DNA from 4 places in the Streptomyces canus genome. Region 2 is predicted to be linked to each of the others. Evidence: riboswitches for the same ligand, from Rfam matches in the RefSeq annotation. Region 2 holds a riboswitch; each other region holds the start of a gene.

What was found. A riboswitch is a leader RNA that binds a small molecule or an ion and turns the genes downstream of it on or off. The one in region 2 is predicted to bind cyclic di-AMP.
Region 1: linked by a shared signal. The riboswitch ahead of OG841_RS07550 (M23 family metallopeptidase) and the one ahead of OG841_RS24745 (M23 family metallopeptidase) in region 2 are both predicted to bind cyclic di-AMP.
Region 3: linked by a shared signal. The riboswitch ahead of OG841_RS19320 (hypothetical protein) and the one ahead of OG841_RS24745 (M23 family metallopeptidase) in region 2 are both predicted to bind cyclic di-AMP.
Region 4: linked by a shared signal. The riboswitch ahead of OG841_RS19665 (transglycosylase SLT domain-containing protein) and the one ahead of OG841_RS24745 (M23 family metallopeptidase) in region 2 are both predicted to bind cyclic di-AMP.

The regions. Positions count from the first base shown of each region.
Region 1 covers NZ_CP107989.1:1,610,776-1,618,151, forward strand. The annotation lists gene OG841_RS07525 (sensor histidine kinase) at 1-1,208, opposite strand, end outside; gene OG841_RS07530 (response regulator transcription factor) at 1,195-1,962, opposite strand; partial or broken gene OG841_RS48620 (helix-turn-helix domain-containing protein) at 2,330-2,587, opposite strand; gene OG841_RS07540 (SGNH/GDSL hydrolase family protein) at 2,710-3,495, opposite strand; gene OG841_RS07545 (DUF6250 domain-containing protein) at 3,638-4,357, opposite strand; gene OG841_RS07550 (M23 family metallopeptidase) at 4,881-5,807, opposite strand; cyclic di-AMP (ydaO/yuaA leader) riboswitch at 5,810-5,981, opposite strand; gene OG841_RS07555 (alpha-galactosidase) at 6,279-7,376, opposite strand, start outside.
Region 2 covers NZ_CP107989.1:5,415,150-5,422,525, forward strand. The annotation lists gene OG841_RS24715 (GTP cyclohydrolase II) at 97-732, shown strand; gene OG841_RS24720 (LuxR C-terminal-related transcriptional regulator) at 736-1,386, opposite strand; gene OG841_RS24725 (sensor histidine kinase) at 1,374-2,525, opposite strand; gene OG841_RS24730 (hypothetical protein) at 2,597-2,857, opposite strand; tRNA gene OG841_RS24735 (tRNA-Met) at 3,161-3,234, shown strand; gene OG841_RS24740 (PP2C family protein-serine/threonine phosphatase) at 3,342-4,427, shown strand; cyclic di-AMP (ydaO/yuaA leader) riboswitch at 4,652-4,809, shown strand; gene OG841_RS24745 (M23 family metallopeptidase) at 4,821-5,855, shown strand; gene OG841_RS24750 (aldo/keto reductase) at 5,920-6,873, shown strand; gene OG841_RS24755 (PrsW family intramembrane metalloprotease) at 6,986-7,376, opposite strand, start outside.
Region 3 covers NZ_CP107989.1:4,304,150-4,311,525, forward strand. The annotation lists tRNA gene OG841_RS19305 (tRNA-Tyr) at 128-204, opposite strand; gene OG841_RS19310 (TRADD-N-associated membrane domain-containing protein) at 638-1,576, shown strand; gene OG841_RS19315 (hypothetical protein) at 1,842-2,099, shown strand; cyclic di-AMP (ydaO/yuaA leader) riboswitch at 2,445-2,632, shown strand; gene OG841_RS19320 (hypothetical protein) at 2,640-2,879, shown strand; gene OG841_RS19325 (hypothetical protein) at 3,191-3,706, shown strand; gene OG841_RS19330 (hypothetical protein) at 4,011-4,157, shown strand; gene OG841_RS19335 (hypothetical protein) at 4,418-4,915, shown strand; gene OG841_RS19340 (hypothetical protein) at 5,270-6,616, opposite strand; gene OG841_RS19345 (hypothetical protein) at 6,721-7,317, opposite strand.
Region 4 covers NZ_CP107989.1:4,367,820-4,375,195, reverse strand. The annotation lists gene OG841_RS19690 (ABC transporter substrate-binding protein) at 1-384, shown strand, start outside; gene OG841_RS19685 (carbohydrate ABC transporter permease) at 381-1,382, shown strand; gene OG841_RS19680 (carbohydrate ABC transporter permease) at 1,379-2,257, shown strand; gene OG841_RS19675 (LacI family DNA-binding transcriptional regulator) at 2,289-3,317, shown strand; gene OG841_RS19670 (HAD family hydrolase) at 3,623-4,435, shown strand; gene OG841_RS19665 (transglycosylase SLT domain-containing protein) at 4,432-4,914, opposite strand; cyclic di-AMP (ydaO/yuaA leader) riboswitch at 4,918-5,093, opposite strand; gene OG841_RS19660 (CocE/NonD family hydrolase) at 5,363-7,357, opposite strand.

The DNA of each region.
Region 1 (7,376 bases), 3.8 Mb from region 2:
GGGCGTACGAGCCTGGCACCCGCGAGTACCGAGGCGCCGACGGTGAGGGCGAGGACCAGGGCGGTGACACCGGCGATGCGGGCGGTGTTGGATCGGGAGAGGTCGAAACCGGGTACGCCGGCGGCACCGGGGCCGTCGATGAACAGGAGCGCGGGCTCGGCGACATAGCCCATGAGCTGTTCCCGGCGGGCGCTGCCGACACAGTTGGCCACGGCCCGGTCGTACGCGCTGTCGCGGATCTCGGCGGGGGCGTAGTCGAGTGCGCCGCCGGAAGCCGCCTTGCGTTCGGCCGTCGCGGCGTCCTCCGCCTTCTTGGCGGCCAGGGCCTTCGCATTCCGATCACTGAGGCCGTCCTCGGCGACGGAGACCGCGTCGTCCCGCCCGTATGCGTAACTCCGGTCCCACGACAGGTCCAGGTTCAGCTTCACGGCGGTGCGGCCCTGTCGTTTCAGACAGGCGTCAGCCAGTTGGTTGAGGGCGCTCAGGGCCTTCCGCTCGGTCGCGGTGGGACCGACCGGGTAGGACGCAAAGCACTTGGCCTCCATGTCACGGTCGGTGACGCTGTCGGTCCCCTCCCCGGTCTCGTCGCTCACGAACTGGACGCGGGGCCGTCCGCCCGGGCTCTCGACGACGTCGGCGGCGATACCCATCTGGCTGAGGCACGCCACCCTCCCGGCGGCGGCCTTCCGCAGTGCGTCGTGTTCCTTCGCGGGCAGCCGGAAGGGCCCCACGGCCCGTGGATCGACGCGGTCGGCGCCGGCCTTGGCCGCGTCGGGCACCAGCACGGTGTCGACGTTGCGCGGATCCACGACCGCCGAGGCCTGCTGAGCGAGCAGATCGTCGGACGAACCGCCGCTCGCCGAGCGGGAGTCGGCCGAGTCCACGATCGGGCCTCGGCCCGGCGTGGTGAGCACGATCCGGCGCCCGGACTCCTGGGCCAGGTCTCGCACGGTGGCGTCGACGCCGTCCCAGCCGGGGTGGGTGGCCGCGTAGCCGAGGAGGGTGTTGTAGATCTTCGCGTCGGACCTGAGGTTCTGCCCCTGCTCCTGGCGGATGGCGACGGAGGTCGTCTGCACGGCCAGCCAGGCGGTCGCGGCGACCGAGCACGAGGCCACCAGCGCCGTCACGGTCAACAGCCGCCCCGCCAGGCTCTTGCGCAGCGGCAGCCGGGTGGCCCTCGCCGCAACTCCCTTGTCAGGACGACGCATGGCGCACGTTCTTCGCGGGGTCCGTGAGTTTGTAGCCGACGCCGAAGACGGTGATGAGACGGGCCGGCCGTCGTGGGGCGCGCTCGATCTTCTTGCGCAGGTTCATGACGTGCACGTCGACGGTCCGGCCGCTGATGTACTTGTCGAAGCCGTGCAGCTCGTCCAGGAGCCGCGCCCTGGTGAAGACCCGGCCGGGCTCGGCCGCCATCGCCGCGAGGATACGGAACTCACCGGGTGTGCACTCGACGGGCGTCCCGGCGACCGACACCTCGTGCCGCGAGGGATCGACCCTGAGCGCGCCGACCGTCAACGCCTCGTCGTCCGGGGCCGCTTCGGGCTCCGTCGAGGCGGGAGCGGGTACGGTCGCCGGAGCCGGGTCGGGGCCGTGCCGGTTGCGGCGCAGCAACGTCCGTACCCGAGCGGTGAGTTCACGCGGGCTGAACGGCTTGGTCATGTAGTCGTCGGCGCCGAGGTCGAGGCCGAGCAGCAGATCGTCCTCGGTGCTGCGGGCCGTCAGCATCAGCACCGGCACCTCCCGGCGTTCGGCGCGCAGGATCCGTACGACGTCCAGGCCGTCGGCTCCGGGCATCATCACGTCGAGGACGACCAGGTCGGGTTCCTGGTGCCGGACCGTCTCGAGAGCCGTCCGGCCGTCCTCGACGACCGTGACGGCGTGGCCCTCGTGCTCCAGGTAGCGGCGCACCAGTTCGGCCTGCTTCGCGTCGTCTTCGGCGACCACAATGTTTGCGCACACGCCGCAGATCGTAGCGACCACTGGCGCCGGGAGGTCGGAAGTGCCCTTACCGTGAGGGCGGTTCGGTGGTGGACAGGCGAGGGTGCAGGGCCGCCGTCGAGCGTCCCGTGAGGTCGAGGAGCAGCTCGGCGAAGAGGGCGTCGCCCCAGCCGAACCAGGGGCGGGTGAAGGTCGCGGGGTCGGCCAGGGACAAACTCGCGGCAACGGCGTTGACCAGCGCACCATTTACGCGTTGCACGCCTCCATCACCCAGGCGGCTGCGCAAAAGGTCCCGGATGACGTCGTGCAGGCGGACGCGCCCGCCACGGGCCGAGTCCAGCTCCAGAAGGGACAGACCTCCAAGCGCGGAACAGAGGTCTCTGGACTGATACGCGGCGAGCTTCTCCAGGCAGCGCGGCGACAGACGGCACCGTGATCCGCTCGGCCCGCGCGATACCAGGGCCTCGATCCCGCCGTCCCGCCACAGCTGGTGCCACTGGTAGGCCGACTTCCGGCTCACTCGGAGGCGCTGGGCGACCTCCGGCGGCTTGATCTTCTGCTCGAACAGCACGGCCGCCTGCCGCCTTACGGCCTCCCGACGCTGCCGTCCCGCAGCGGTCAGCCCGCCCCCATCCGCATATCGCACACAGCACGAAATACAGCCCGCACCCCTGGCCCAACAGGCACATCGCCAAAGATCACCCTGACGAGCCGAAGTCAGTAACGACGGAGGGGCGAGAACCGACCAGCCCGGGCACCGCGCACGGCTCAAGCCACCGAAGCGATCCGCGTCTTGATGTCGTCCGGCGACAGCACACCCTTGGCCGTCACATGGTCCCCGGAGGACTCCCCCCGCAGCCGGCGCCCGATCCACGGCACCAGATACTCCCGAGCCCAGTGGACGTCGTCCCGTCGCACGTCCAGCGGACCGCGCGGCGGAAGCGGCGGCCACGGCTGGTCCGGGTCGGCCGGGACCTCAAGGCCGAGGACCTGGCCCGCGCGGAGCGCCACACGCGTGTGCCCCTCCGGGGAGAGGTGCAGCCGGTCGCCGTCCCAGGCCCGCCGGTCCTGAATGGTCTTCAGGGACCACAGGTCGAGCACCGGACATCCGTAGCGGTCGGCGACGGCCCGCACATGTCCGTTGTACGTGGCGATCTTGCCGCGCAGATGCTTGAGTACGGGAACGCCACGTGTGTCGAAGCCGGTCGTCACCATGACCCTGCCGCACGCCTCGGTGAGCCGGGAGATCGCCCGCTCGAAGCGCTCGGCGACCTCGTCGGGGTCGGTACCGGGACGGATGATGTCGTTGCCGCCGGCGCAGAACGACACCAGGTCCGGTGCCAGTTCGACGGCCTGCGGAAGCTGATCCTCGACGATCTGGTCGAGCAGCTTCCCGCGTACGGCGAGATTGCTGTACCTGAAGTCGCCCTCGGGCCGCCGGTCCGCGAGAAGTACCGCGAACCGGTCGGCCCAGCCGACGAACGCCCCGTCGGGGCCGGGGTCGCCGACGCCCTCGGTGAAGCTGTCCCCCACCGCCACGTACGACCCGATCACTGAACTGCTGTCATTCTTCGAATCGTCTGCCACAGCCGTTCATGATTCACCTTCGAATGTGACCTACGCGACCGTAGGAAGGGCTTGACGGGCGGTGAGATAAGCCACTCCTAAAGTGTTCGCCAAACGAGGAATAGGTCTCTCATCGGGAATGTTGACGCTGCGACCGCCACACCCTGAAGTCGCTGATCCGGAAGTGGCTCCAGGTGGTGCGGAACGCGAAGTGCCCCTTCGTGTAAGGCTCCCGGTCGCTGTAGTCGAAGACGAGCCGCCCGTTGTCCCACCACTGCACCTTGGAGCCGTCGGAGACGATCCGCACCCGGTTCGGCTCGTTCGCGACGAGCAGCGGCTCGGTGTAGTCGTAGATCAGCGGCCGCACACCGGACTCCCCGACGTATCGGCGCAGCCGTGTCGTGGTGTTGCAGTTGGCGCCGTAGCCCGAGTAGTACGTCTTCAGGTAGTCGTACTCCGCGAGCGCCCCGCCCCGTCGGGTGGCGAAGAGGTCGTCGGGAGACCGGACGTCGACCGCGTTCCAGAAGTTGTTCAGGTCGGACACCCGGTCGTTGGCTCCGCCCTCGGAGACAGGCGTGGCGGTGTACTCCAGGACGTACGGTCCTTCGAGCGGCTGCCTGAACCAGATCGTCGCGCCGGCGGGCACGTCGACCTCCAGCACTCCGCGCTGCGCGGTGACCGTGCCGCCCTGCTCCAGTTCGACGGCCCAGCGGCCGAGGCCGTGGCGGAAGTCGTCGTGGGCGATGAGGCGACGGTGGTGGGGCGACGCGCTCGCACCGGCTGCGGGGGCGAGGGCGGCCAGGGCGGAACCGGCGACGAGGGATCCGAAGGCTCTACGCGTGGTCGTCATGGGAGACGGCTCCTTCCGGGAGCCCGGGCACACGAAGAGTCTGTGCGCCCAGGCGGCAGCTGGTGTACGTGGATTGCGGCGAGCAGCGCACGGTCCGGGCGACTCGGTGATGTGGTCGGCGGGCGCGGAGACGAACCCGCTCAGCGGGGCGGCCCTGGCGTGCATCAGTGCCGGCCTCCGGGAAGGGCCACGATCCGGTCCGCCACCTTGCGGTGCCCTGGGCGCCCGGATGGACGGTGCCGTTGAAGTCTCCTGGCGCCGCGTCGAGCCCGCCCGTTGCCGGCCCGGATCGCCCTCCGCCGCCCGAAGCTCTCAACACAGCGACCTCCGAAAGCCCCAGAAAGCGCTTGCACCACCACGGAGTTCACTCTGTCCCCACCCTCCCCCGCCTGTCGACGCCCTGAGCACGTCTGCCACAAGAACGCAATGAAATGATCATGAAGGCGCAGAGCCGCTCAGCGGGAACACCGAAGGCCGGACCCGGGGATCGGGGTCCGGCCTTCGGTGGCACAGGGGGGCGTTGTCAGCCGACGGCGACGCCCTTCGAGCGGAGGTAGGCGACCGGGTCCACGTCGGAGCCGTAGTCCGGCGTGGTGCGGATCTCGAAGTGCAGGTGCGGGCCGGTGACATTGCCGGTCGCACCGGAGAGGCCGATCTGCTGGCCCTCGGTCACGGTCTGACCGGCCGAGACGGAGAGCTGGGACAGGTGGGCGTACTGCGCGTAGTAGCCGTCGTTGAGCTTGATGACGACCTGGTTGCCGTAGGCGCCGCCCCAGCCCGCGGAGACGACCGTGCCCGCGGCCACGGCCTTCAGCGAGGTGCCGGTCGGGACGACGAAGTCGACGCCGGTGTGGTAGCCGCTGGACCACATGCTGCCCGCCACGCGGTAACCGGTGCCGATGGTGGCACCGGTGACCGGCAGGGTGTAACCGCTGGAGCTGGTGGTGGCGGAGCTCTGGGTGGCGGCCGTCGAATTCGCGGACGACTTCGACTCCGTCTTCTTCGCCTTCGAGGAGGACGAGGAAGCGGAGGACTCGGTCTTCGTCGTGCCCGTCCTGGCCTTCTTGCCGATCGAGAGCTTCAGACCGGGGTGGATCAGTGACGGGTCGTCGCCGATGGCAGAACGGTTGTCGGCGTACAGCTTCTTCCAGCCACCGCTGACGTTCTGCTCATCGGCGATCTTCGAGAGATAGTCGCCGACGCGCACCGAATAGGTGCGCACCGTCGAGGTCTTCGCGGCGTTCTTCTTCGCGGCCGTCTTTTCGGCGGACTTCTGCGTGACAGGAAGCGACTGAACGGCCTTTTCCGACACGGACTGAGAGGTGGCGGCGTGCGCGCCGGTGGCCCCCATGAGCGGGAGGGCGAGAGCGGCGCCTCCGGTTCCGGCGACGGCTATCGAGCGGACGAAGCGCTGGGACTTCGGACGGCGGTGCTTACCCTTCGCGGGCATGGTGAATTCCTCTCCGGCGCCTGCGAGGTGAGCTGTCGGGTGCGGGCTGGAGATGCCCGGCCGCGTCGAGACGCGACTTAACCCCAAGCCGTTCCGGAGACCGGAACAGGCGGAACTACCTGTGGGTCCCCCGCTCCTGCCGTGCACGGGTGAGTGAGTGAGCGGAATCCGTTCGGCGGCAGGATTGGGCGTCCGACCGGATCGGTGGCGAACGTAAGCGAACAAGACGCAAAGGGACAAGTGAGAGGTTCCCTGCGTATGCGTTCCTGTTGATCGCTTAAGAGAATTACCGGTCACCCTGCGTGAATCGGACGCCCGTTACCCGGCCCGAATCCCTTGGAAAAACCTGCGAATTACGTGAACATGACGGGCGACACACCGTCACGGATATGACGCTCCTCACGTCACGAATTCACAGGAACCCTGACTCCGGAAGGAATTGGAAGGAAGCTATTAATTCGGACAGAAGCCCTAGATGCGTCGCAGTCGGATAACCGTCGCATCGAGGTCACCGCGCAAACCGGTACGAAGTCCGTGATGCAGCAGTACGGCCCCTCGGTGCACTTCGCCCGTTTCGGGGCATTCATACGACGCTGTCGGGTCGAGTCCGCGCAGCCGCAGCGCCGGGACGGGCTCGCCGTACTGCTGCGCCTGGAGCCAGGCGAGGACGACGGTCTCGTCTCCGAGGGCGTACTGCACCGCGCTCAGCCCGCCCCGCGGAGGCCGCAGCCGGTAGAGGTCGCCGCGCTGCACCAAGGGCCGGATCTCCTTGTAGAGAGCCACCCACCGTCCGGCCTCGGCGAGCTCCTCCTCGGTCCACTCCGCGAGGTCCCCGCCGACCCCGAGCACCCCGGCCATCGCACTCACGAACCGGAACCGCAGCGAGCTCACCCGGTCGTTGAGCTGGGTGTTGGGGCTGTCGGTGACCCAGGCGGCCATCACGCGCGCGGGGTGGATCTGGCTGAAGCCGTACTGAATGGCCAGGCGGTCGAGCGGGTCGGTGTTGTCCGAGGTCCACACCTGGTCGGTGCGGCTGAGCACCCCGAGGTCGATCCGGCCGCCGCCACCCGAGCAGGACTCGAAGGCGACGCCCGGGTGAGCTTCCCGCAAGCGGTCCAAAAGGGCATAGAAGCCGTGTACATGGTCGACCCACAGACGCTGCGGATAGGGGTCACCGGGCCAGCCCGCGTCCGTGAAGCAGCGGTTGAAGTCCCACTTCACATAGTCGATCGGGGCCGAGGAGAGCAGGGTGTCGAGCTGCCCCCACAGGTACTCCTGGACGTCCTCGCGCGCGAGGTTCAGCACGAGCTGATTGCGGAACTCCGTCCGCTTTCGTCCCGCTTGGTACTGCACCCAGTCCGGGTGGGCACGGTAGAGCTCGCTGTCCGGGTTGATCATCTCCGGCTCGACCCAGATGCCGAACTGCATGCCGAGCCCGTGCACGTGCTCAGCGAGCGGCTTGAGTCCGTTCGGGAAGCGGTCGGGGTTGGGCGCCCAGTCGCCGAGCCCGGACCGGTCGCTGGTGCGGGCACCGAACCAGCCGTCGTCGACCACGAACAGCTCGACGCC
Region 2 (7,376 bases):
ATCCATTGCTTCAAATTTAAAGCATGGGGTAGGGTCTCGGATCAGTAGAACTGCTTCAAATCTGAAGCAGGTGTGCCTACGAACCGGAGTACCCGCATGCCCGACCTGCCCGCCGCCACCCAGCGCTCCCGCGTCCGTGTCCCGCTGCGCTTCGGGGACGGCTACCGCGTAGACGCCGAGCTCGTCACCTTCCACGGCCTGACCGACGGCCAGGAGCACCTCGCCGTCGTTCTCGGCGACCCGGGTCCCGTCCCGCTGGTGCGCCTGCACTCCGAGTGCCTCACCGGCGACGTCTTCGGCTCCGCCCGCTGCGACTGCGGCCCGCAGCTGCGCGAGGCGGTCGAGCGCATCGCCGAGCGCGGCGGCGTCCTGCTCTACCTCCGCCAGGAGGGCCGCGGCATCGGCCTCTACAACAAGCTCGACGCGTACGCCCTTCAGGACCAGGGCCTCGACACCTACGCCGCGAACACCGCGCTGGGCCTGCCCGAGGACGCCCGCGACTACACGGCGGCCGCGCAGATGCTCCGGGCCCTGGGCATCGGAGAGCTCGACCTGCTCTCCAACAACCCCGACAAGGCGGGCCAGTTGCGCGACCTCGGCATCGACGTCCGCGACCGTGTCCCCACCGGTGTCTTCACCACCGCCCACAACGTCCGGTACCTGCGCGCGAAGGTCCTGCAGACCCAGCACACGCTGCCGCTGGGGGAGTTGACCGAGCTCGGCGTCGGATGAGCGTCACTTGGGCGTGTGCGCCAGATACGCCAGTACCGCCAGCACCCGCCGGTGGCCGCTGTCGCTCGGCGGCAGGCCCAGCTTGAGGAAGACGTTGCCGATGTGCTTGCTGACCGCGCGCTCGGTGACGACGAGGGTCTTCGCGATGGTGGTGTTGTCGTGGCCCTCGGCCATCAGCTTCAGTACCTCGCGCTCGCGCGGGGTGAGGGAGTCGAGGGGGGTGTCGCGGCGGCGGGTGAGGAGTTCGGTGACGACCTCGGGGTCGAGCGCGGTGCCGCCGGCCGCGACCCGCTCCAGCGCGTCGAGGAACTCGTCGACCCGGCCGACCCGGTCCTTCAGGAGGTAGCCGACCCCGCTGCTGCCACCGCCGAGCAGTTCGGCGGCGTACGACTCCTCGACGTACTGCGAGAGCACCAGCACAGGGAGTCCGGGGATCCGCTCGCGCGCCTCGAGGGCGGCCCGCAGCCCCTCGTCGCGGAAGCCGGGCGGCATGCGTACGTCGAGCACCGCCACGTCCGGCCGGTGCTCCAGGACAGCGGGCAGGATGTCCGGACCGGTGCCGACGACGGCCACCACCTCGTGCCCGGAGGACGTCAGCAGGAGGACGAGCCCCTCTCTCAGGAGGGCATTGTCCTCGGCGATCACCACACGCACGGCAGCTCCACATCGATCACGGTCGGGCCCCCGGCGGGGCTGGTCACGTCGAAGGTCCCGTCGAGCGCGGCGACCCTGCGCCGCATCCCGAGCAGCCCTGAACCCGCGGACTCGTCGGCGCCGCCCCGGCCCTCGTCCCGCACCCGCACGGTCAGGCCGCGCCGGGTGCGGGCGAGCCGGACCTCGGCACGGTCCGCCCCGCTGTACTTGGCCACATTGGTGAGGGACTCGGCGACCACGAAGTAGGCCGCGGCCTCCACCGCCGCGGGCGCCCGGGTGCCCGCGTCCAGACCGCCGTCCTCGACGCCGACCATGAGCCCGCTGCTCGACGCCAGGGCCCGCACCGCACCCACGAGACCCCGGTCGGTGAGGATCGGCGGATGGATGCCGCGCACCACCTGCCGCAACTCCGTCAGCGCCTGTTCGGCCTGGTCCTGGGCGTCGTCCAGCAGCCTGCGGGCGGCGTCGGGGTCACGGTCGTAGGCCCGCTTGGCGAGTCCGATCCGCATCGAGAGTGCCACGAGGTTGGCCTGGGCGCCGTCGTGCAGGTCCCGCTCGATGCGGCGCAGTTCGGCCTCGTGTGCGGCGATGGCGTCGGCCCGGGTCTCCTTCAGCTCCTCGACCCGCCGGGCCAGCCTGGCCTTCGGGGAGGGCACGAGCAGCGCGGTCGACCAACGGGCCTCGGTGTCCGCGAGCTTCACGATCAGCGGCAGGACGACCGGGTCGCGGCCCAGGACCCCGGCCCCCACACCGTCGACCACCAGGCCGAGGGGCCACAGCGGGAGGGCGAGGGCGAGGAGAGCGCCGTAGAGGTAGTAGGCGACCATCCAGCGGAAGTCCCTGAGCGTGCCGGGGTCGTGCACGGAAATCCCCAGCCGCTCGCGGAGCGTGCCGGTCATCGGCGTGTACGCCTCGGGGATCTCCCGGCCCGTCCACAGGGCGGTCAGATGGCGCTTGGCGCCCGCGATCCGCCGTATCAGCAGCACGGCCTCGGGCAGCAGCCAGCAGCCGACCACGGCGACCGTACCGATGGCGGCGATCAGCAGCACGGTGATGAAGATGTACACGCCGAAGCACATCGCCGCGGCCACCACGAGGTGCACGGTCGCCATCGCCGCACGCCGCACCGACTTCCCCATGCGGCTCACGCTAGATGATCGGGCCCGGGAGCACGGTGTAGCCCGCTACACCATCGGGACCCGGGCGGGGCTCACTCCGGGCGGCCGTCCTCGGCGTCGCCGTGGTCGCGGACCCAGTTCCGGTGGGCGTTCGAGCCCTCGCGGCCGGGAGAGAGCTTGAGTACGGCCCCGTCGTCGATCTGCTCCAGGCTCGTCACCACATAGGGAGAACCCGCCCGCACCGCCAGCCGGATGCTGCCGTTGCCGAACTCCGTCACCCGCAGCGTCCGGCCGCCGGAGAGCGGGATGTCCCGCTTGTCGATCTCCACCGGTCGCTCGTCGGCTGCCGCCATGAGCCCCTCCTCGTCTCCGTGAGGGGCGCCACGGTACGCCGCCCTCACCGGGCCGTTCGGCCCGACCGGACCCGCGCCGCGCCCCAGCCGTCCCCTCCTGGCCGCACGGCCCCGGGCTCACCGCCGCCTGCACCAGGGCCCCGCTCACCCCGGCCGGGACCGGAAGTCGCCCTCACCACCCTGGAGAACCGGCTCGGCGTCTCCGTCCCGGCGGTGCACCAGCCCACCGAGGGGTCCCGGCCGCCTCCGAAACAACCCTGGCGCGAACCACCCCGCGGATGACGTATGCTGGTCACACAACGACGCGGGGTGGAGCAGCTCGGTAGCTCGCTGGGCTCATAACCCAGAGGTCGCAGGTTCAAATCCTGTCCCCGCTACTGAAGGCTCAGGGCCGGAATCCAGTGAATGGATTCCGGCCCTGAGTGTTTCCCCCGGCCGGGCCACCCGGCTCGCCTCCTGCGTCCGCTCCGGGAAACCTGGAGGCGTGGAGCAGGAGGGGCCGATCTCGTACGCGCGCACCTTCGTTCGCCTGCTCCCGGCGCTGCTGCTCGTCGCGGGAGGGTGCTACGACTACCTCACCTCGTCCCAGTTCTCCGCCGCGCCCCTGTTCACCGCCGCGCCTCTGGTCGCGGCCCCGCTCTACTCCCGGCGCGGCACCGTCCTCACGGGCGTCGCGACCGTCCTCGTCGTCCTCGCGGTCCACCTGCGGCTCGGCATCCTCCTCGAAGTCGACGCCGTCACCGAGCTGGTCACGGTGGTGACGGTCGCCGTCCTCGCGGTCCTCATCAATCTCCTGGTCCGCCGCAGCAGCGAACGGCTCGCTTCCCAGCGCGAGATCGCCGAGGCCGCACAGCGGGCGGTGCTGCCCGGGCCCCCCGGGCGGATCGGCGGGTTCGACATCGCGGTGCGCTACGAGGCGGCCCAGGCGGACGCGTTCATCGGCGGTGACCTGTACGCCGTGCAGGACAGCCCGCACGGCGTACGGATGATCGTCGGGGACGTGCGCGGCAAGGGGATGGGTGCGGTGGCGGCCGTCGCGATCGTCATCGGGGCGTTCCGGGAGGCCGCCGAGCAGGAGACCACGCTGGAGGCCGTCGCCCGGCGGCTGGAGCGGGCGCTGGCGCGGGAGGCGACGCGGCGGGAAAGCGTCGAGGTCTTCGAGGGGTTCACCACGGCCGTCCTCGCCGAACTCCCGCACGACGACGGGGTCGTACGGATCGTCAACCGCGGGCACCCGCCGCCCCTGTTGCTGCACACGGACGGCGGGGTGCGCGCGCTGCCCGCCCAGGACCCCGCGCTGCCGCTCGGCATGGGCGACCTCGGCACCTGGCCCGACCGGGGCGAGGAGCACGGCTTTCCCGGTGGGGCCACACTGCTGCTGTATACGGACGGACTGTCCGAGGCGCGGGACCGGCACGGTCGGTTCTACGACCCCGAGGCGCGGCTGGCCGGCCGGGCCTTGCTGGAGCCCGGCGCACTGCTCGCCGCCCTCGTGGGGGAGGCGCGTCGGCATTCCGGGGGCTTCCTCACCGACGACCTGGCGCTGCTCGCCGTACGACGGCCTTTGTGACGTGGGGTGAGCGGGTGAGCGCCCTCCGCATAACCACTGACGTGCAGTCAAAACCTGTGGGTTGCCTGAGGCGAGGTCAACTCGCCCGTTTTTCACCGTTCATGGGCCGTAAGTCCTGCGGGATTTCGTTAATGATCAAGCGGAACAGCTTGGAATCGGGCCCCCGGGTCTATTAACGTTCGATAACGCAGCGCGGTCGTCCCAGCCGTCACAAGAGACGGCTCCGTGCTCACGCGCCGAATTCCGCAAGGGAACCGGGGAACCACCAACTTGGGGTGAATCGCTCGTACTCCGCCGTGGCAGCACGGCGGGTATACGCGCGTAGGAGACCTTCCTGCTCCGAACCCGTCAGCTAACCCGGTAGGCGAGAAGGAAGGAAAGGAGTGCGCCCACGTGGCGAACCCGCCTGCCCCTGAGGCTCCGTTCGAGCCCGGTCAGCGCAGTACCGACACACTTGTGTACGGCGGCTACCGCGCCGATGACGAGGCCCCACTGGGGGAGTGGAACCCCACTGCGGAGACCCTCCCCGCCGTACGTGGCCGGCACCGCGTCGCCAAGCAGCGTGGCGGGGGATTCGCCCGCAGCTCCACCGTTCTGGGTGTCGGTGTCATAGCCGCCGTCAGCGCGGGCGGGATGGCCAGCGCCAACACCGGCAAGCCGCCGGTCTCCATCTCCATCCCCGACCTGCCCTCCGTGGGTTCGCTCATCTCGGACGACTCCGGCTCCGCCGCGGACGACACGAGCGCCTTCAGCAGCGTCGGCGCCACCACCGCCGACACCGCCAAGGGCACCTCGGACGCCGGTGAGGCGTTGCGCTCGCGCATCCTGGCCCAGGCCGAGCGGCAGCAGGACCAGATCGACACCAAGGCCGCCCAGGCCGTCGCCGCCGCCGCCGAGAAGGAAGCCGACGCGGCCGCCGCCAAGGCGGAGAAGGACGCTCAGGAGAAGGCCGCCGCCGCGAAGAAGAAGGCGGAGGAGGAGGCCGCGAAGAAGGCCGAGGCCGCGCGCCTCGCCGAGCTCGCCAAGCAGTACACGCTGCCGACCTCGTCGTACACCATCACCGGCACCTTCGGTCAGGCCGGCTCCCTGTGGTCCTCCGGCTACCACACGGGCCTCGACTTCGCCGCGCCCACGGGCACGCTCATCAAGGCCATCCACAGCGGCACCATCACCGAGGCCGGCTGGGCCGGTTCCTACGGTTACCGCACGATCCTGACCCTCGACGACGGCACCGAGCTGTGGTTCTGCCACCAGTCCTCGATCAGCGTCAGCGTCGGCCAGAAGGTCGGCACCGGTGACGTCATCGGCCGCGTGGGCGCCACGGGCAACGTGACCGGCGCGCACCTGCACCTGGAGGTCCACCCGGGCGGCTCGGCCGACGGGATCGACCCGATGACGTGGCTGCGCGGCAAGGGTCTCAACCCCTGAGGTTTACGGTGATTTTGCGGCCGTTGCGGAAGGTCGGCCTCCGGTGCTTGCGTTGACGTAGGACATGACTACTTCTTCGCTTCGCAAGCTCGGCTCCTCCGACCTCGAGGTCTTCCCGCTCTCCCTCGGCGGCAACGTGTTCGGCTGGACGGCCGACGAGTCCCAGTCCTTCGCCGTCCTCGACGCGTACGCCGCCGCGGGCGGCAACTTCGTCGACACGGCCGACTCGTACTCGCACTGGGTCGACGGCAATTCCGGTGGCGAGTCCGAGACGGTCATCGGCAACTGGCTGGCGGCGCGGGGCAACCGCGACGACTTCGTCATCGCCACGAAGGTCAGCCAGCACCCCGACTTCCCCGGCCTGACCGCCACCAACATCAAGGCCGCCGCCGACGCCTCGCTGCAGCGCCTGGGCACCGACCACATCGACCTCTACTACACCCACTTCGACAAGACCGAAGTGCCGGTCGAGGAGATCATCGGCGCGCTGGACGAACTGGTGAAGGCGGGCAAGGTGCGGGCGATCGGCGCCTCCAACATCTCCGCCGCGCGTCTCGCGGAGTCCCTTGCCTTCTCGGACCGCGAGGGCCTGGCGCGCTATGTCGCCCTGCAGCCCCAGTACAACCTGGTCTCCCGTGACACGTACGAGGGCGAGCTACAGGCCGTGGCCGCGCGCGAGGGCCTCGCCGCCGTCCCGTACTACGCCCTCGCCTCCGGGTTCCTCACCGGCAAGTACCGTCCCGGCGCGACCGTCGACAGCCCGCGGGCCGCGGCGGGCGCCGGCAAGCACCTGGAGACCGAACGCGGCCGGAAGGTCCTCGCGGCCCTGGACGACATCGCCGAGTCCCACCGCGTCCCGGTCGCCACGGTCGCCCTCGCCTGGCTCGCGTCCCGGCCGACGGTAGCGGCCCCGATCGCTTCCGCGCGTACGGTGGCACAGCTCCCGGCGCTGCTGGGGGTGGCGGAGTTGGTACTGACGGAGGAGGAGGCGGCTCGCCTGACGGAGGCGTCGGCCTGACGCGGGCGCAGGCGCCGACCGGCGGTGCCGGGCGCTGAGCATCCGGCGTCGCGGTCCGCCCGGCGGAGTGGCCGGGGCGAGCAGGGCGCCCACGGTTCCTGCTGTGGTCGAGCTACGTCCGGTACGGGTTGTAGGCGGGGTAGGGCGCCGTCGGGTGAGCCGGCTGGACCGGGTGCGGCGGATGGCCGTACACCCCGTACACCGGCCAGGGCGGCGCGGACACCGGGACCGGCGGCGCCGTCATCCGGGCCGCATGGTCCAGCGCGGGCCGCGCGACGTCCCGCCGCCGCCACAGCTCGTGCAGCAACTCCCGCTCCCGTACGACGAAGTCGGCGTTCGCCCGCCCGAGCCGCCCTCGGTGCCGTAGGAACGCCAAGGACGTCGCGTACGCCTCGTACTGCGAGACGGCCCGTGCCGCGGCCCGCCCGCCGAACTGCCGCCGGGCGTACTCCCGCGCCACCCGTCGCGCCCGCATCGAGCCCAGTACATACGGCTCGGTCGGC
Region 3 (7,376 bases), 1.1 Mb from region 2:
GTGGGATATGAGCGGTACGAGGTGAGACACGTCCACGTCCCGTCCACAGCGAATCGAACGGTGCAGGCAACGCAGAGACCCCCTCTCACCAGGTGATTAACCTGGTGAGAGGGGGTCTCTCTCAGCGTGGCGGCGCCAGGATTCGAACCTGGGAAGGCTAAGCCGGCAGATTTACAGTCTGCTCAAGATCACTCGCTCGCCCCCCTTCCGACCAGCAGGGATGTGCGTCCAGCATTCAAAACGCTGACTTCTCGTCCACGTCTCGTCCAGAGCCGGCGACCGCCCTAGCTCTGCCTGCGGTCCGAGGAGGAGCATGGAAGGCATGCGACCAAAGAGGCCTGCCATGAAAACCGGCTCCTCGGACTCGGATTACGAACCGTGGCTGTACTCTCACACGCCCTCCCAGGCTGAGGGCGAGCGGGACGATCCTGCCGAACGGGCGGCCATGCATCCAGGACAAGGGCGGACGTGCCCGGAGTCCGCCCTGATTGAGACCAAGCGCTGTCGACCGCGTCCGCGGCGCCCTGTTGTCTGACTGCCGCTCAGTCCTGGTCACGAACCGAATCCAGTCCTGAAGAACGCCTGCCACCAGGAGCAGTCAGGAGTTACACTGCCGCCCTGAAAATCGGGGGGCACAGTGCCAGAAAATGAACCACGAGAGAGCGTCACTGATCAGATTCGGCGCAAACGCGATCGGGATCAGGATCGCGCAATCGAAGAGGTGCTCGCATCCGAACGTGCACGCCTTAGGCGGCGGGAATCGGAACAGCGCTCCAAGGAGCCATCGGCATCCAGGTTTCCGGGGCTCCTGATCGCAGCCGTGGTAACCGGCCTGTTGGCGGGAGTGGCGCCCTTGTTCGGCGGCGACCAAAAGGCGCCCTCGCTCTCGTCGGGCACGATCCACACTTTCGAAATTATCGGGCTCATCATCCTGTTGCTCATTGTGGCAGCTGCGATCCCCTGGTTCATCACCCGCCGCACATACATGCAGAATCGGAACGTCACTTTTGCGCAGCGCCTTGCGGAAGAGCGGGAACTCCACGCGCAGGCAATGGAGAAGCTGAAACAGGCCAGCGAGCTCGCTACGCTCATGCAGCTGAACCAAGACCAGATCGACACCTACCACCGCATCGTCACCGACCAGGCCGACAAATCTTTCAAGTCGTCCCGCATCGCGATGGGCGTCGGCATGATCCTCTTGGTCGGTGCTGCCGTCGCAGGCGCATGGGTGCCGTTCGAGCAGGTTCGCTGGTTCATCGGTGCGATCGCGACGCTCAGCACCCTTCTGTCGGGCTACCTCAACCGGACCTACTTGACCCTGTACAAGGAATCGATCGGCCAGTTGAACCGGTATTTCGACCAACCAGTATTGAACGGCTACCACCTTGCCGCTGAACGCATCGCCGGAAAGCTCGGGGAACAGCACCAGGACGAGGTGCGGAAGCAGATCATCAGCGAAATCCTCGCCAGCGGTCCCCATCGCGTGGGCGCCGTGGAAGCACCGAAGGAAACCAAGCCAAAGAAGCGGACGCCGAAGAAACAGACCAGCTCCCTGAACGGCACCCCGCAGACGTAGTTGGTCACCATTTCATCGAAGGAGGTGGCTCCGACGTTCGGGGAGCCGGCCCCGGGGGTGCCGCCGTCGGCCCTCCGTCGCCGGGTGCCGTACGGTCTCCTCTTCACCGCCTGCTCCCGCTGGCGCCGCGACAGACTCACGACCACTCGCGCCGCGTACTCAGTGACAGAGGCCTGTAAGCCCTTGGCCGTGCCGCCCCCTTCCCTCGCAGGGGTCGAGTTCGCGACGGTGGCGGCGCGATCCTCATCCGTGGAAGTGTGACGCGATGACGACGAGCGACTACGACCGCATCCGACTCGGCATCGAGGCGATGACCGCCTATGTGTCCGGCAATGACCTGATGATCAAGTACATGGCGGACCGCCGCACCACAGACGGGAATCTGGACCAGGTTGCCGACGGTTCGACGGCTCTGTGCGCGCTGCTGCTTAAACAGTTGGCCCACATGACTGGTAAGTCCGAGCCGCAGATCCTCCAGGAGCTCGCCCGCGGCCTCAACCGCACGGAGCAGCGCGGCCAGTGACTGTACTTTTTGTACGTTTTTTACAACCTGTTGCCCGCATGTCGAATGGAAATTTGCATCAAGGTGCACCACCTCCATGCCCGTCTCGCCAGGCCGGTTAGACCACCTTGACCTCGATGCGCCCGCGGAACGCGCCTCTTTCACGCCTCCACGCCTGACGGAACGTCAACCCCCGTTTGACCAGGGAGGATTGATCATTTTCCACAATCGAACGGGTTAGTGGTGACCATCCCCACAAACGTCCGGTTCCGTTGGGACTTTTGGGGTGGCGTGCGTCACGATCTCTTCCACGACAAGCCCCCGTCACCGGCGGCGGGGCCATCTGAGCGGACGCCGAGTCCTGCCGCTGCCCGGATGCTCTGTCGACAGGAGTGGATCGGCAGGAGTGGAGGACCCAGGCACGACGGGTCGCCGGGACGGTCACGCCATGACCGGGCCGAGCAGCCCTTGGGGTGAAGCCGCGTCAGCGGCCGGGCAACTTTGTCAGCCCGAATCCGACAGGTCATCCTTCACAGGCGGCTGACGAAGGCAGAGCGAGCCATGACGGCAACGCAGAACAACCCGCAACTCTCGGGGTCCGGGGACGAGCCCCCGAGGAACAGGAAGACTGAAGCCGTGATCACGATACTGGTCGCGATCATCGGCGGATGCTTCGCGGGCATCCTCCGTCGAACGATGGAGGGGGTCTCGTACTACGAGGCCATCAGCACAGGGGCTCTAGCTGCACTCGGGCTGGGCAGCTTCATCTTCGTGGCCTTGACCTACGTCAACAGGTCTTGACCGAGAGTACGTCGGCGGTCGGCTAACCTCCACCACCCACCGGAGGCGCCAACGGGAAGGTCTGAGCTTCACGGTGATCCCGTAGGAGACGCGGACAAGGCGGGAGGCGTCCTGGCATCCAGACCAGGACCCCTCTCTTTGTGATCCAAGACCGGTGCGCTCCATGCACTGCCCGCCCGGACCGTAGGCCGGCTACTCGCGCACGCTCTTGTGGTGGCCGATATCGGGGCGTACCTTCACAGAGCCGCCTTATCGGGGCGGTGGCGCCATCCGTCGGGGATTGCGCCTGCTACGTCCGATCGGCGGACACCATGCCTCTCAGTAAGCTTGCGCGCGATTTCGCCCGCGAGATCAACAATCACGACTGGTCCGACGCGCCCTACCGGCGCGACCGCGCGGGCCACAGCCGCACCGGCGACACCAATCGGGGGGACCGCGTCCTCACCGAGAAGGAAACGAACGCCGTCCGCACCAACGCGATGTGGGTGGCCGCGCAGGTCCTCGGCTACTACGACCCCAACTTCAGCGTCTACGAGTTCGCCGAGGCGTGCGGCGTCGACACCCTTACGCGCAGGGGCGACAGGGACGGCACCATCCTGGCCGGCGTACGACACGACGGGTACGGCCGCTACATGCGCCCCGGCACGTGGGAAGTCGACCCCGAGTTCATTACCACGGATGCGAGCGACTTCTACCACGCCAACACCGACTGCGACTGGTTCCAGCGCGGTTACCGCGGCGGGAAGTTGCTGACTTTCCCGGTTGACGGCGGGGTGCCCGCGAGGTGGCAGCCGTGCGCCCACTGCATCGCAGAGGACCCAGCCTGACGTCAGTAGGCCCCTCCGCGCCTGCTGATCACGGGGCCGCCCCGCCCCCCTTCCCGAGGGCAGGGCGGCTTCGGACTTCCTGGCGTGCAGTTGCCAGGTCGAGACCACGTTAGGCAACTACGGCTGAGCGAAATGGCCAACTGCGGTCATGCGCGGCTAATGGGGCGATGAGGGGGTAGCGCGCACAACTGCGTCGACCCCACGGAAACTTTACTCAGTCGCACGTCACCCTCACCGACGAGACCGACGGCACCCTGTTGACGAGCTGGCCGGAAGGGCCGCAGCCGCCTCCCATGCTGACCGCATGAGCAACGAGCACAGCGACATCGACGCGACCGCCAAGCCGGGCGAGAGCGAGACCGACGAGCAGGCCGTCGGCAACGAGCCCATCGCGCCGATCACCTCCGACTGGGCTCCCGAGGTCGGCGAGTACCGGATGGCCACCGCCTGACGTCCGCTAGTCGGCGGCCGCTGACTCGGCGTGCCATGCGGCCCGCGGGGCCGGAAGCGGGGGACCACCATGCGCGGCTGCGGGGCCCGTGTGCTTACTCAGGGCGTCATTACAGCAACAGGGGGCGGAGGGCTGCCCGCGTCGTGAGGGGCCAGTGGTTGAGCCACCCTTAGGGCGGTCTCGGCGCTTCAGACACCGTGACATAGCCCAATTGGACTACCCAAGCAGGCGACTACCTTCGCAAGGGAACACCATGAGGCATGACGACTGCTGAGGAAAAGTCCAGAGCAGAGAAAGAATCAGGAATTGCCCTAATGGCATACGAGGCGGCTCTGCGCGGATTGCAAATCCAGGACGCCACTGTCACAAATCAGCGACTTCGGGCAAGCAATTTGCTCTCAGTCTCTGCGCTCGGGACGTCTTTTGCGGCTGCCGCGAGCAGATTTCAGGTTGCAAACTTGGCTACTCCTGGCAAGGTGCTTGCAGGGTTGGCTATCGCGGTCATGGTTATAATCGGCATCTTGTGTTTGTCAATCCTCAAACCTTCTGACTGGGATGTCGGCCCATCGATCAGGGCCATTCTTGATCCCCCGCCAGGGAGTCTCAACCACGTGAGGGCCGACATGGCCAGGAAACTAGATGCTGCTTACCAAGGAAATAAGGTGAAGATTGAGAAATTCGCCTTTCTTTACGAAGTGAGCGTCATGTTGCTTGTTATCCAGATTGGACTTCTGGTGGCGCTCGCGATTTTTCGATGAGGAGGCGGTATGCCGAAATTCTGGTTTTGGCGTAGGAAGCGTCCAAAGAAAGCTGGAGTTGAGACAGTAAGGCACCGCTACGAGCCGTCCGAGGGCGGGTACGCGTTCGCCATCGCCTGCATGTTGGTAGCGGGCAGTGTCCTGTCCAGTCGTCGAGTCAGAGAGGAACTTAAAAGGTCTGGCCAGGAATTCGTGAAGGCAGGATTTGCAGTAGCTCTTAGGCTTCGGAGGGGTGTCCAGTCTGCTCGAATTTCGGAAGGGCGGCACGAAGCTCGGAGCCGGGAATCAGCCTGAAGGACGCCCTGAGGCTGCGCCGGTTCAAGCGATGTGCCAACTGAGCGGGGTCAGCAACAATCATTCGCCGATCTCATCCTGCATTCCGGGAAGCTGATCGTTCTCGACCAGGGCGAGTTCCTCTTGGTCAACTCTAAAGGCGTCTGCCAGTCTGGGCAGCTCGGCGGAACTAATTGGCCACAACAATGGGAGTGCGGCGAGCAGCCAGTCCTCAAGGCTGATACGGGCACTTGTGACCGCCCGTGCATCTCGCTCTATGAAGTCGCAATGGATCTCTTGGCCACTCAGAGTGTTGGAGGTTGCTTTAGTTACGCGAGATGGGACGAGCACGCTGTCCGGAAGGGATGAGAACGTTTTAGTCTCGAGAACACTCTGCCGGCCCTGCGCTTCTACGGTCAGACTCTCCGAGCCACCCCTAAGCGTAAGCTCGCTTACGTGAATGTGCTCTGCTCTCTGACGAATGTCTGCCACTGATAGGCCGTGACCTCTGTCTGCCTTGATGTGCTTGAGGTCCGCCGCACTCTGCGCGAAATAAGCGATGTAGTCGTCGCCATGCAGTGCGAGCGCCTGTCGGGAGACCGACCAGAAGGTAGATCGGTCGCTTGTTGTGGGGATCGGTAGCTGTCCGCTATTCAGCCTAAGATTTCGCGACCACAACCGGTCTAGATTACTCTGAACTAGACTTTGTAGGTTCTCGTGGTATCCGGATACCTGCAACCTGGAAATCTGGTCCACTGTTACTGAAGCCCCGAGAGCGCGCCAGAACTCTGGATCGTTGATGGGTTCGAAGTGCAGCAAGTACTCTAGTGACTCATCACTGATTTCGCCGGAAAGGTCGCGAGGTCCAGGAAATCCCTCAAGTCTGCCGTGCGAAGATATCCAGACTGCCTGGAGGAACTGCGTCATCTGGCGAGATTTTCCAGGTGCCAAGTGTCGCGAGAATGTTTCGACGGCGAGTTCCGTAGGACCAGGTTCGGCTCGCCTGGCAGCATCAAATCCCTGGCTTACGCTTGTGGAAATATTATCCGCTTCAGCCGAGTTGATTACTCCTCGGCCTCCGCGCAGCAGAGCGCTAGAGACCAGGTTTGCGATGCTGCGTTCTTGACGATTCTGGGCCAGCCTACCGACCCCGTGAACGTCTGTTACCAGGGTGTCGAACTCGTAGCTTAGTTCTTGCACAGAAGCTATTGATTCATCGAGGCGATCGTCACCCTCAAGCCCGAAAATAATAGGGTGAAGGTTGGCGATTTCCTGCACGTCTTCGGCGAAGTATTTTGGATCCCCCGGCAAGCGCAAGAAGACGAAGCGCTTTTGAGTTCTTCCGGACTCCGGCCAGCTAAGCACGAAATCTGGCGAGAAAGTGTGATTGAAATATTCAGTGCTTTTGATCTCGATTCGCGGATCCACGTCTAGGAGTTCACGACCCACTAGTTCCTTTGTGCGTCGGACGCTGGAATTAGGGTCTGGATCGAAAAGCGCTTCACGTAAAGCTGACGCGTAACTCGGTGGCATCAGTATCCTCCCTCCGTTGTCTCTCGATCTCGGATCCAGCCAAGGTGCTTTTTGCTGATCACTAGCTCCTCCTGGCGTCTGTTCAGGAGGATTAACCAGAGCCTATCAGTTACCGCCTTGCATATTTCTTCGTCTATTTCCGCAGCTGCTCGTTGTGGCGTGTTAACTCCCAGAGCCTTTTGGTGATGTTTGATTACGGCGGCCCGAACCTCTGGCTCGGTGCAGAGCCGGGCCCATTTCTTCAGGGAGAAAGGATGCCACGTTATCCACATGAAATTGTCGCAGCGATCGGGCCTGGTATCAAAGGCTCGGTAACACTTCGCAAGATACTCGACGTACATAGCCCCCTGATGGCCTATGCTGTCGTAGAACTTGGATTCGACAAGGAATTCCTGACCTTCGAATTCTCCGCCGAGTAGGTGCCCCCCGAGGTCATATGAAAACTCACTTCCGTCCGCCCATTTAAAAGTCAGTTTGGGTACGGCGACAGGGTGAGGGTTAACCCATCTGGCATTTGCGCGCGTGGTTGAATCAAGCCAATACCGAGCGCGTCGGGCGCCCTCTTCGCCCTTGGCGTGCAGCTTCTCTCCCGACATGGAAGCAGGTTACAGATCACCATGCATTGTGAACAGAGGGTGAGCATTCGCGAAGGACG
Region 4 (7,376 bases), 1.0 Mb from region 2:
GTCTCCACCGACTCCCAGCACGCCGAGGCCGCCGCCAAGTTCGCCACCTGGCTCAACACCGACCCGGAGGCGCTGGCCGCCCTGGTCAAGGAGGTCGCGATCTACCCGGCCGCCACGAAGGGCCAGTCCGGGAACGTCCTGACCACGCCGGAGTTCTTCTCGAACCAGGCGGACTTCTACACCACCGCCGGTGAGATCGCCGCGACCACCGCCGCCGCGGCCTGGGGCCCCAACGTCAACACGGCCTACACCACCTTCCAGGACGCGTTCGGCAAGGCCACCAAGGCGAAGAAGGAGTCCCAGTTCGACTCCGCCCTCGCCACCGTGCAGTCGAAGACCTTCGGCGACATGAAGAAGCAGGGCTTCGAGGTGACCGAGGCATGACCAGCGCTCCGCTCCAGGGCTCCGACCTCATCGAGGTCGGGCCCTTGGCGGACGGCACCGGCACCGCCCAGTCCGTCCGCCCCAGCCGCCCCCGCCCCCGCCGCCGTGGCCGCAGCGCACCGTACTGGTTCCTGGTGCCCACCCTGACCCTCTTCGCCGCCTTCACCGTGGTGCCCATCGGGTACGCGATCTGGCTGAGCCTGCACAAGGTCCAGGTCAAGGGCATCGGCCTCGGCAAGGGTGCCCGCGCACAGGTCTGGAACGGCATCGGCAACTACACCGACGTCCTCAAGGACTCCGAGTTCGGCCACAGCGTCCTGCGCGCCTTCGGCTACGGCCTCATCGTCATCCCGACCATGCTGGGGCTCGCGCTGCTGTTCGCGCTGATGCTGGACACACCCAAGGCGCGCAGCGCGCCCTTCGCCCGTTTGATGATCTTCCTGCCGTACGCGGTGCCGGGCATCATCGCCGCCCTCATGTGGGGCTTCCTGTACCTGCCGGACGTCAGCCCCTTCTCCTACCTGCTGGACAAGTTCGGCCTTCCGCAGCCCGACCTGTTCGACGGCGGCAACCTCTATCTCTCCTTCGCGAACATCGCGGTCTGGGGCGGCACCGGCTTCAACATGATCGTCATCTACACCGCACTCAGGGCCATCCCGCCGGAGATCTACGAGGCGGCCAGGATCGACGGCGCGACCGACCTGGGCATCGCCCTGAAGATCAAGATCCCGATCGTGATGCCCTCCCTGGTGCTCACCTTCTTCTTCTCGGTGATCGCCACCCTCCAGGTCTTCACCGAGCCGATGGCCCTCAAGCCGCTCACCAACGGCCTGCCCAGCTCGTGGAGCCCCCTGATGGCCATCTACGACAAGGCCTTCCTCCAGTCCGACATCTACGGCGCCTCCGCCACCGCGGTCGTCCTGGCCCTGGCCACGTTCGTCCTCTCCTTCACCCTGCTGCGCATCTCCGACCGCTACACCCGGGAGGACCGGGCATGACCCCCCTCACCCTCACCGCCGACACCACCGGCAGGGCCGCCACAGCACGGCGCACCGCCTGGGTGCCCACGATCGTCCTGATCCTCGGCGCCCTGTACTGCCTGATCCCCATCGCCTGGGTGGTCATCGCGGCGACCAAGGACCGGTCGGAGCTCTTCTCCACCTTCACCTTCGCCCCCGGCAGCGGCTTCCTCCAGAACCTGAGCGACCTGACGGACTACCGCGACGGCATCTTCTGGAGGTGGATGGCCAACTCGGCCTTCTACGCCGGTTTCGGCGCCCTGCTCTCGGCCGCGGTCTCCGCCGCCGGCGGCTACGCGCTCGGCCGGTTCGCCTTCCGGGGCCGTGAGGCCATCTTCAAGATGATCCTGGCCGGCGTCCTGGTGCCGTCCGTCGTGCTGGCCGTACCGCAGTACCTGCTGCTGTCGAAGCTGGGCATGGCCGACTCGTACTGGTCGATGCTGCTGCCGTCGATCCTCTCGCCGTACGGCGTCTACCTGGTCCGCATCTACGCGGCCGCCTCGGTGCCCGCCGAGCTGATGGAGGCGGCCCGCATGGACGGCGCGAGCGAGTGGAGGATCTTCTCGAGGATCGCCGTACCGATGATGATGCCGGGCCTGATCACGGTGTTCCTCTTTCAGTTCGTCGGCATCTGGAACAACTTCCTGCTGCCCTACGTGATGCTCGCCGACGACGAGAAGTTCCCGATCACCCTCGGCCTCTACACGCTGCTCGCACAGGGCGCCTCGCAGCCGGCCCTCTACACCCTGGTCATCACCGGCTGTCTGCTCGCGATCCTCCCGCTGATCGGGCTCTTCCTGGTGATCCAGCGGTTCTGGTCCCTGGACCTGCTCAGCGGCTCGGTCAAGGCCTGAGGCCCCCGACCCACTTTCACGAACGAGGAACATGACCACCAGCGCGAACGGACGCCGAAGGCCCCCGACCATCCACGACGTGGCCCGGGAGGCGGGCGTCTCGCGGGGCACCGTCTCCCGCTTCCTGAACGGCGGCCACTACGTCTCGCCCGCCGCCCGGCGGGCCGTGGAGGCCGCCATCAGGAAGACCGGTTACGTGGTCAACCGGCATGCGCGCAGCCTCAGTACCGGCCGGTCGGACTCGGTGGCGTTCCTGCTGACGGAACCCCAGGAGAAGTTCTTCGAGGACCCCAACTTCAACGTCCTGCTGCGGGGTTGCACCGAGCGGCTCGCCCAGCACGACATCCCGCTGCTGCTGATGCTGGCCGAGAGCGACGACGACCGGCGCCGGCTGACCCGGTACATCACTTCGGGTCACGTCGACGGCGTGCTGCTGCTCTCCAACCACAGCGGTGACCCGGTCGCCGCCGAACTCCACGACGCCGGGATCCCGTTGGTGGTGTGCGGCAAGCCGATAGGGCTCGGTTCCAAGGTGAGCTACGTGGCGGCCGCCGACCGCGAGGGCGCGCAGGAGATGGTCCGCCATCTGCTCACGGGGGGCCGGCGCCGCGTCGGCATGGTCACCGGGCCGCTGGACATGCCGGGCGGCCCCGACCGGCTGGCCGGCTACCGGGACGTGCTCGCCGAGGCGGGCCTGCCCTACGACCCGGCGCTCGTGGTCGAGGGCGACTTCCGGCGCAGCGGCGGCGAACGGGCGGCCCGCCGCCTGCTGGCACAGGCCCCCGACATGGACGCCGTCTTCGTCGCCTCCGACCTCATGGCCCTGGGTGTCGTCAACGTCCTTCAGCAGGCAGGGCGTTCGGTCCCGGGTGACATCACCGTCGGCGGCTTCGACGACTCACCCGCGGCCACCGCCATCGATCCCGCCCTCACCACCATGCGCCAGCCCTTCGACCGCATCAGCGCCGAGATGGTCCGCATGCTCCTCGCCCAGATCGCCGGCGAGGACACGGCCGGGGTGATCCTCCCGACGGAACTGGTGCTCCGGGACTCGGCGTAGCGCTCCGCCGAGGCGCGGTGCGATGACGGGCCCGCACGACGCAGGCGGGCGCACGGCAACGCATGGTGACGCGGCGCACGGAGGCCTGGCCGTTCCGCACCGCCCCCCGGCCGGCCGCCGCGTCAACAGGGCGGAGCCGCACGGGACATGCCCCGACCGGCCGTGCCCGGTCTCCTGGCGCATGCCGGTGGGGCCGTCCCGTGCCGCCGTACCGCCGGAACCGGAACTGCGGTCAACGGATGTGAAAGCAGCAGCCGTCCGGTTCGCGTCGAGTCGCAGGGGCCAACCATCCGTATTCTCTGATCATGGCCGCCTCCCCCGCATATGCACTGATCGCCACCGACCTGGACGGCACGCTGCTCCGCGCCGACGACACCCTCTCCGACCGGTCGTTGGCCGCCCTCGCGCGGGTGGCCGCGGGTGGGGCCCGGCATCTCGTCGTGACGGGACGGCCGGCGCCCAGAGTGCGGCCGCTCCTCGACGTCCTGGGCAGCACGGGGCTCGCGGTGTGCGGGCAGGGCGCGCAGGTGTATGACGCCGGCGCGGACCGTCTGCTGTGGTCGGTGACCCTGGACCGGGAACTGGCCGAGACCGCGCTGGAGAAGATCGAGGCCGAGGTCGGCCAGGTGTACGCGGCCGTCGACCAGGACGGTGTCGACGGGCTCACCCTCATCGAGCCGGGCTATCTGATGCCCCATCCGACCCTGCCGGCCGTGCGGGTCGGCCGGCGCGACGACCTGTGGTGCGAGCCGATCAGCAAGGTGCTGCTGCGCCATCCCTACCTGTCCGACGACGAGTTGGCGGTCACGGCACGTTCGGTGGTGGGCTCACTGGCCACGGTCACCATGTCGGGGCCCGGGACCGTCGAACTCCAGCCATGCGGCATCACCAAGGCGACGGGCCTCGCGCTGGCCGCCGAACACCTGGGCCTGGGGCCCGGGATGACGATCGCCTTCGGGGACATGCCCAACGACATTCCCATGTTCGACTGGGCGGCCCACGGCGTCGCGATGGCCAACGCCCACCCCGAACTCAGGGCCGTGGCCGACGAGGTGACCCTGTCGAACGAGGACGACGGCATCGCCGTCGTCCTCGAAAGACTGTTTCCCGAGGCCTAGTAGGCGCCCCAGACATTGTCGATGGACCCGTACCGCTGGGCCGCGTAGTTGCAGGCCGCGGTGATGTTCGCGACCGGGTCGTACGGGTCCCACGACGTGTTGGCCACGTGGTAGGCGTTGAAGGTCGGGTCGATCACCTGGAGCAGGCCCTTGGAGGGGGTACCGGCGGCCGCGTTGGAGTCCCAGTTGTTGATGGCCCAGGGGTTGCCGGAGGACTCACGGATGACGTTGCGGTAGATGCCGTCGTAGGAGCCGGGAATCCCGTGCTCCGCCATGACGGCGAGGGAGGCGCGGATCCAGCCGTCCAGGGTGTCGGGGTAGCCGAGCGTGGCCGCGGTCTGCACGGTCGGGGTGGCCGCGGACGCGCTGGTCGCGCCGATGAGGGGGAGCGCGAGTACGGCGGCTCCGGTGCCGACGACGGCGAGCTTGCGGACGAGACGGCTGGTACGGGTGCGTCGGTGCTGAGCGGCAGCAGACATGGCGAAGTTCCTCTCCGGCGCCTGCGAGGTGAGCTGTCGGGTTCGGGCTGGAGTTGCCCGGCCACGCCTACGAAAGGCATGACTTCACCCCGAGCCGTACCGGTATGTCCGAAGACGCCCGGTCCGGCGGCTTACCTGGGTCCCCCGCTCCTGCCCTGGTTTCTCGGTGGGTGTACGGGCGGTGGCAGGATTCGGCGTCCGCCCGACAGGCCGGGAACGTATGCGAGAGCACATGTCCGGAACAAGTGGCGAATTCACATGCGATGCCTATTGACCTTGGTAGGAGGCATTTGGGGCACTTGATCCTTTGCGGTCGCCAAGCCTCAACTGGGGTGTCGGCAAAGGCGGATCGGCAGATTCCGGATCGGCGCCCGTTCCCCTGTCCGCGTGGGCCAAGTCACAGCGGAGCGCAAGAGGGGTAAAACGGTCAAGAGTGCTCAACTCGTGGTCAACCGGCCGTCCGTGGGATCCGCTTCTCCCACGTCCGGTGGAAGACCACCTCACCGCCGTCGGTGCAGACGACCTCGTTCGAGGCGTGGAAGTCCGTCCCGTCGCAGGTGATCTCCGAGCGGGTCCGGACGGTCGCCTCCCAGGCGAGCTCCGGGCGGTGCAGCCGGATCGACCAGTCCGAGCGGGTGCGGGCGGACAGCGGGTCGTTCTCGTCGATCGTGTACGTCTCCAGCGCGTCCTCGGTGAACTCCAGGCCGTCGGGGTACACGCGCGTGCCGCCGTACCGCGGGTCGACCTCAAGACGCCACTCACCCTTGGCCACGTCACGGACGACCAGGCGCTCGGGGCGCGGCTCGTCGAAGGTCGCGGGGTGGCTCACGCCGAGCGGCTCGGACTGCTCCGGCTCCTCGAACGCGATGTCCGAGGAGGCTTCACGCGCGCGTACCGGCAGCTCGAGGAAGCTCCCCGCCGGCTCCAGCGTGAATCCCGCCTGCGACCCGGGCTGCGGCCAGATCCACGGCCAGTACGCCGAGGAAACGGCGAGCCTGATGCGGTGGCCGGGCGGGAAGGCGTGCCCGATGCCGTTCAGTTCGAAGCTCACCTCCTGCGTCGCGCCCGGCTCCCAGGGCACCGCCCGGTCCCGCCCATGGCGTGCCGAGAGGTTCAGCACGCCCCGCGTGACCAGGGTCGACGACCCGTCCGCGGCGACGTCGCACAGTCGCGCGACGACCTGTCCGCGCGACACCTCCGAGGTCACCCTGAGCCGCACCCGCGGCCGCCCGAGCACCCACGTCTCCTCACCCACCGCGAACTCGAAGCAGGCCGAACGCGCGTCCTCCTCCCGCTGGTCCGGCGGCAGATCGGCGTCGTTCCCGAACGGGAAGAAACGGCCGGCGTCCACACCCGTGTGCTGCGGGGAGCGGACCAGGACGGCAGGGCCCTGGAGGCCGTACGACACCGTCGTCACGTTCGGGGAAGGCCACGTCGGCTCGCCGACCCAGCGCCCGGGCAGGGTGTCGTAGACCGTGGCCGGGGGGTGGGAGTCGCTCACGTAGGCCCTCAGGAGCGGTTCCCGCATGATGCCGGTGTCGACGCCCTTCAGGTGCTGGTCCCACCAGCGCAGGGTCTCCTGGAGGAAGCCGATCGCCGGGCCGGGCGGCAGGCCGCGGTCCGGGTACTGGTGGGACCACGGACCGATGAGCCCCCGCACGCGCTCGGCGGGCAGGTGCTCGACGAGTCTGAGGACCGTGTCGCGGTACGGGTCGTGCCAGCCGCCCACCGCGAGGACGGCCGCGTCGATCGCGCCGTAGTCCTCGCAGACGCTGCCGTGGCGCCAGTAGGCGTCGCGCGTCTGGTGGTCGAGCCAGGTGTGGAGGAACGGGTCGACCTGTTCGAGCCGCCCCAGCCACATGTCCCGCCATCCGTCGCCGACATGGAGCGGATCCGGCGGCCGGGAGACGAAGGCGAGCATCGTCGCCGCCCAGGCGTGCATGTCCACCGCGAGGACGGAACCACCCATGTAGTGCACGTCGTTGTCATAGCGGTCGTCGGTGGAGCAGACCGTGACGACCGCCTTGAGCGGCTCGGGTGCGAGGGCCGCGATCTGGAGGGAGTTGAAGCCGCCCCAGGAGATGCCGAACATGCCGACCCTGCCGTCGCACCAGGGCTGCGCGGCCAGCCAGTTGACGACCTCGACGCCGTCGGCGAGCTCGGTCGCGGAGTACTCGTCACCCGGCACGCCCTCGCTGTTGCCGTGCCCGCGCACGTCGACGCGCACGGAGGCGTAGCCGTGGCCCGCGTACCAGGGGTGGCGCTGCCAGTCGCGGGGAGCGGTCCAGTCGGTGAGGCGATAGGGCAGGTATTCGAGGATCGCGGGTACCGGTTCGGGGGTGAGGGGTCGCCACACGCGTGCGTACAGGAGCGTCCCGTCCGGCAGCGGGATACGGACGTCGTCGTGGGTCGTCTCGTAGGGGAAGGACGTACGGATGTGCATCGGTGGGGTCCCGTCGGTT